Gemmata obscuriglobus: one gene and its partner. The protein of the gene in region 1 binds, or shares a complex with, the protein of each later gene. Links are inferred from orthologs where the notes say so. Each region holds a gene or a part of one and is shown on either strand. Other genes may lie near its edges.

Region 1 (3,170 bases):
CGCTTCACGACCTCGCCGGCCGCGCCGCCCGGCGCTTCGGTCGCCTTCACGGGGCCGATGTCGAGGTCGTCGATCCAGATGTCGGCGGTGCCGGGGCCGGTGTACAGGTTCAGCACGATGCGGTCGATGTAGGCGCCGTCCGCGTTCACCGCCCGGCCGATCTGCGTCTGGAGGATGGGCAGGCGCTTGCCCAGCAGCGCGGGCACGTCCGTGAGCGTCAGCTTCTGCCAGTTCTCCCCGTTGTGGGTGTCCCCCACGATGAGCGCGGTGAGCTGCGATTCGGGCCGGGCGGGGTCCTGCTCCTTCGGGAAAACCACCCGCGCGCGGAGCTGCACCCCCGGGCGCGTGCACCTCACCCAAACGCCCGCGGACAGCGCCGGGGTGATGAGGGCCGGGGGCGTGTCGTAGTGGTAGTGGAGGAACGCGGCGTCCCCGGTCGCGGCGTCGGCGGTCAGCCTCAGGTGCTCACTGGTGGGCTGGCTCTTGAAGAACCGGTCCGAGATGTTGTGCTCTTTCTCCTCGACCTTCATGTTCGCGTCGCCGCGAACGAGCGCGACGTTCTTGCCGCCGAACTGGAACCGGTAGATCGATTCGCCCCGTGCCGGCACAAGCGCGAATCCCACCCCGAGCAGCACCAGCACGGCGACCATCAGCACATAGCGGCGCGTGGGTGTCGGCATCGCGATTTCGCTCCTTGCGTTCGGGTCCGCAGCCACCCGGAGCGTATACCCCGCCCGCCGGGCGTGCGGAAGACCAACCGCGACGCCCCGAAATGCGTGTTTCGTGTGAACCGGTGGGCGGGCGCGCCCCGTTCCGCTACTCTGGCGCCGACGGCCTGCCGTCACACGTCCCGGACACACAAATGGAGTTTCCGATGTTCCGACTGCTCCTGAGCGGGTTCGTCCTCACGGTCGCCGCGCTCGTCGCGGGCGCCGACGAGAAGAAGGATCCGAAGGCGACGACCACCTGGGTTCGCGAGAGCAACGGCGTGGATCTGAAGTTCGAGTTTGGGAAAGACGCGGGCACGTTCAACGTGTTCGTCGGCGAGAACGGGGTCGTCGTCAAAGCCAAGCTGACCCGGGAAAAGGACACGGTGACGGCCGAGTTCACCGAGGTGGAAGAGAAGGGTAACTTCCCCAGCAAGCCGAAGAAGGGCGACAAGATCAGCTTCACGTGGGTCGAGAAGGACGGCGCCGCGAAGCTGTCCGACCTCAAGGGGGCGGACGACGCGAAGGACGTGCTCGAAGGCGAGTACAAAGTCAAGAAGTGATCTCGATCTCCGGCCCCTCGGCCGCATCCGATTCCAGTCGTTTCCAGTTCGTCGCAGCGTAGTTCGCCACCCGCCTGCGTCAGCAGGCGGGTGACATCTCGGCGTGTTCGGTTCGATCGGATGTGACAGAGGAGCGACTAAACGGCCGAAGTGCCGCGGCGACGAGGAAAAGTCCTCGTCGCCGCGGCACTTCGGGTGTTGAGCTTGTCCGCTCGCTTAGACGTTAACCTTCTCGAAAGGCTGGACCTTCACGGGCTTCACGACCAGGCCGCTACGAATGGCGGAGGCGGACACCCACACCCGCTTCGCCTCGCCGTCCACCACGCAGAGCACCTTCTGCAGGTTCGGTTTGAACTTGCGGCGGCTTGTGCCGAGGATCTTCTTACCGACGCCGCCCAAGTACTTCGCCTTACCGCGGTACTTCTTGCGGTTCCCGAAGACCGCTTTCTTGCCGGTGAAAATGCACGTCTTGGCCATGGCCGTTGATCCCAGTTACCTCGGCCCGGGGACCGGGACCGAACGCGAAATCGAAAATCTTACTATAGCGGTCGCTCCGACAGTGGCAAGGATTCCGGCCGGTTGATATACCGTGCCCGCATCCATCTCCGGGAGCAACCGATGCCGGAATCCGAGTCGCCCCAGGTCGTGCGGGACCGGCGCAGTCTGCTCGTTGCGGTTATTGTCGTGTGTTTGGCGCTTCCGAGCGCGGCATTCCTCGTTTCCGTCGCCCCGGGCGGCCGCCACACCGAACAACTGTTCTGGCTGGCCGGCACCGCCGTCGCCGGGGCGGCGCTCCCGTTCCTGTACTGGAACCCGTACCGGGCACTCGGCTTCGTTTCCCTGGCCGCACTGGCGTGGCTCGCGGCGGCGGCGCACGGCGTGTACTGGCACGAGTGGCCCGGTTGGGCGCACGGGTTCCCGCTGGGGGTGGTCGTCGGGGCCTGTGCCAGGGGGCAGCGCGGGAAACAGCCGGTGGCCGAAGCCGCGCTGCTCGCCGGCGCGGTTCTCGTCGGCGTGGGGGCGTCGCGGGCGTTCGACTTGCGCGGCCGGCCGTACGACGTGGTGGAGTGGTTCGTACTTGCGGCCGCGGTCGCGCTCGTGGGGTGGTCGTGGGTGCGGCTGTTCCGTCCGGCGTTCGAGGTGTCACTGGAGCCGGTGTGCTGGCTCGCGTACCGCATCCGGTGGCGCGGGCCGGGGTTTGCCCAGTTCCCCCGAACGGGGCCGTGCCTGGTGATCGCGAACCACGCCTGCTGGCTCGATCCCATCTTTCTTGTAAAGGTGCTGCCCCGTCCCCTCACCCCGATGATGACCTCGGGGTTCTACGACCTCCCGGTCATCCGCGCGTTGATGGTTAAGTTCGGCGTGATCCGAGTTCCGGACCGGGCGCTGAAAAAGGAAGCGCCCGAACTCCAGGAGGCGATCGCGGCTCTGGACCGCGGCGAGTGCGTGGTGATTTTCCCGGAGGGGTACTTGCGCCGGTCGAACGACCGGGAGCTGCGCCGGTTCGGCCAGGGGGTGTGGAAGATCCTGAAGGAGCGCCCGAACACGCCGGTGTTCGCCGCGTGGATCGAGGGCGGCTGGGGCAGCTACACCTCGCACTTCAACGGCGCACCGACCCGGAACAAGAAACCGGACGTCCGGCGCCGCATTGACGTGGGGATGCTCGCCGCGGTGACGGTTCCGTCGGGAGTGCTGGAAGGGCACCTCCAAACGCGCACGCACCTGATGAATCTGGTCAGCGCCGCCCGGAGCCACGCGGGTGTGGAACCGCTCGCGTCGTTCGACCTGCCGGCAAAAGCGGAAGAAGTGGAAGCGGAGGGAGAAGTGTGACGGGCTGTGCGGTTGAAGGGGTCGGGCGCCCCGGCCGTGCGGCCGGGGTCCGCCTGAACGTTGAACCCGC
Region 2 (2,921 bases), 6.1 Mb from region 1 along the record:
CGATGCACGGCATCTGATTCGCTTCCGGATCGCCCACGAGCTTCAGGCGGGACCCGGCCACGGACACGTTCACCTGCTCGATGACCTCGCCGAAGAACTCCTTGAGGATGCTCTCCGTGGTGGAGTACATCGGGTCCATCGCGCGCAGCAGCGTGACGGCGGAGAACTTGCCGCTCTGGTCGATGCGGACCCCGAGCGTGTCCTTCTTGGTCGCGTTGATCTCGATCCAGGAGCCGCGCTCGGGGATGATGCGGCAGGAGTGCAGGTCCTTGTCTGCCTCGCGGGTGACGACGAAGTCCACCCCCGGCGACCGGTGCAACTGAGATACAACGACGCGCTCGGCGCCGTTAATAATGAATTCGCCGCCGCCGATCATGATCGGCATGTCACCGAGGTAGACCTCTTCCTCGACGGGCTCGCCCTCGGTCTTCCGCAGGCGCAGCCACACGCGAAACGGGCGGCCGTAGGTGAGGCGGAGCTGGCGGCACTCGTCCGGGTCGTAGCGCGGCTTGCCCAGCTCGTAGCGGAGGTACTCCAGCTTGATCCGCTTGTCGTAGCTCTCGATCGGGAAGATCTCTTGGAGCACCCCTTCGAGGCCGGTCTGTGTACGCTTGTCGTAGCTCGCGTCGAGCTGCAGGAACCGGTCATAGGACCGGGTTTGCACGTCCGTGAGGTCCGGCACTTCCACGGCGTCGCCGAAGCGGCCGAAGTCGCGGTTCACGGTCGGGACAATGATTCGCTGAGCCGGGATCGGCATCGGTCGCTCCTTACCAGAAAAACACGAGCGCGACGCATCATGCACGCCGTTACCAATGCGGCAACGGGGCTTGCGTCGGTGAGCAACGAGCGTTATTGAAGAGTAGAGAAGGCTGTTCCCGCCGCAACCGCACGCGAAGGGCGCGCGACGAAGGACGGCTCGCGGAACACGACTCCCCCACACAGACCCGGCACACAAGGCGCCTGGTTCGCAGCGGGGACGTCAACGGTCATAGGCATGGTTTTGAATCGAAGAGGTACGACACATCGGAGCGAGTGGGTCGTGTACATTGTCACCACTGGCTACGCGGAACCGCCCCTCTCACTCACATCTCAATCCCCGGTCGCGCTCGCGAGCGGCACCGGAAGCGACGAATAGCAAGTGAAGAGAGAACAGGGGTCGTAACGGCCGTAACAGGGCGTGGCGCGACCACACGCCATACGACAATAATACCCAGGCGGGGTGGAAAAGTCACCCCACCTGGGCATTTTTTTTGCATCCCACCAGGACCACCTAGTCGCTATCGACCAGGTGATCTTCGGAGCAAAATTAGCCAGCCGGCTTGATGGAGACCTTCGCACCGGTCTCTTCCAGCTTCTTCTTGACGTCTTCGGCGGTCTTCTTGTCCACACTTTCCTTGATCGACTTCGGCGCACCTTCGACCGTCGCCTTGGCTTCGCCGAGGCCCTGGCCGGTGATTTCGCGCACGACCTTGATCGTCTTCACCTTGTCGGTGAAGCTCTCCAGGATCACGTTAAACTCGGTCGCTTCAGCCGGCTTTTCGGCCGCAGCAACGGGACCCGTGGGAGCAGCGACCGCAACCGCGCCAGCGGCCGGCTCGATCTGATACTTATCCTTGAGGTAGGTCTTGAGTTCAACAGCCTGAACGAGGGTGAGGCCAGCGAGAGCGTCGCCGAGTTCTTGAACGGAAGCCATGACTTCGATCCTTTGGTGAATGCGCCGGGTGAAGCGATCCGGCTAGGTGCGTAATAGCTGGTCAGGTTAAAAGCCCGAGCCACACTCGGGCTCAAATAGACAATTAAAATCCCAACAGAGTTCAGCTAGCAGCAGCAGGGGCCGCAGCCCCTTCGCTCTGCTTCTCTTCGATCGCCTTAAGAATCCCGGCGAGCTCCGCACCCGGCGCCATGAGAGCACCGGCCAGAGCGGCCCCCGGCGCAAGGACGGCGGCGACAACCTCGCCAATCGCCTCTTGCTTGGTCGGCACCTTGGCGAGCTGCGCCAGGGTCATGATCTCGCCGTCAGCGATGCCGGTCTTTTCTTTGACCTTCTCAGGCACCTTCAAGTCCGGACGGAGCAGCTTGAGAGCAGCCTCCACTGCGGTCCCAAGAGCCTTCGCGCTGTCGGCACCCCAGCACAGAAGGGTCGGGCCGGAGCCCGTTTCCACCTTCATGCCGTTCTCGCTGAACACCTTCCGCACGAAGCTGTTCTTGACCATCTTCACTCGAACCTTCTTCTCACGAAGGCTCTTCCGAAGCGTATAGTCAGCCGCGGAGTCCAGCTTCAGCGGTTCCAGCAGAACGAAGTCCCGCACACCCTGAAAGGTCTTGCGGAGGCTGTTCAACTCCAGTTCTTTGATCTTCTTGCTCATTGGTGTCTCGTGTTTGGCGCCTTGTGCTCAGTGTTTTGCAACCGGAACTTGCTCGCCAGCACACAAGGGCGGCAAGCAAAGCGCCGGACACAAAACACGAAACACCAATTATTAGATCGACAACCGGATGCCCGGCGACATGGTGGCCGAGAGCACGACGCCGTTGATGAAGTTCCCCTTGACGCCCGAAGGCTTCACGGAGCGAATCTGCTCAACGAAGGTCGTAATGTTCTCAACGAGCTTCTGCTCGTCGAAGCTCAACTTGCCGACACCAGCGTGGATCTGACCCGTCTTGTCGGTGCGGTACTCGACCTTGCCGGCCTTGAACTCCCGCACGACCTGGGCGAGATCGCCGGTCGCGGGCACCACCGTACCGGCCTTCGGCGTGGGCATCAGGCCGCGCGGGCCGAGCACCTTACCGAGCCGGGACACCTGGCCCATCATGGCCTGCACCGCGAGCACCACGTCGAACTCGAGGAAGTTTTCTTTTTGAACCTTCTCAACGAGATCCGCCCCGCCAACGACATCTGCACCAGCGGCCTTCGCCTTGGCGAC

The links. The genes of interacting proteins can lie anywhere in the genome.
Region 2: rpmB (region 1) and rplL share a complex: the UniProt entries of both Escherichia coli proteins name them as parts of the 50S ribosomal subunit. The link is inferred for Gemmata obscuriglobus from one-to-one orthologs.

What each region holds. Positions count from the first base shown.
Region 1 is NZ_CP042911.1:318,512-321,681, forward strand. What follows is about bases 118-3,032. They hold rpmB (50S ribosomal protein L28), read right to left. Parts: upstream 1,748-3,032; coding sequence 1,487-1,747; downstream 118-1,486. Other genes in these bases: GobsT_RS01390 (hypothetical protein), read right to left, coding at 118-680; GobsT_RS01395 (hypothetical protein), read left to right, coding at 875-1,270; GobsT_RS01405 (lysophospholipid acyltransferase family protein), read left to right, coding at 1,889-3,032. Also shown: more of GobsT_RS01390, read right to left, coding at 1-117; more of GobsT_RS01405, read left to right, coding at 3,033-3,100.
Region 2 is NZ_CP042911.1:6,460,140-6,463,060, forward strand. It holds rplL (50S ribosomal protein L7/L12), read right to left. Parts: upstream 1,694-2,921; coding sequence 1,307-1,693; downstream 1-1,306. Other genes in the region: rpoB (DNA-directed RNA polymerase subunit beta), read right to left, coding at 1-757; rplJ (50S ribosomal protein L10), read right to left, coding at 1,815-2,366; rplA (50S ribosomal protein L1), read right to left, coding at 2,478-2,921. UniProt on the Escherichia coli protein: The binding site for several of the GTPase factors involved in protein synthesis (IF-2, EF-Tu, EF-G and RF3). Is thus essential for accurate translation.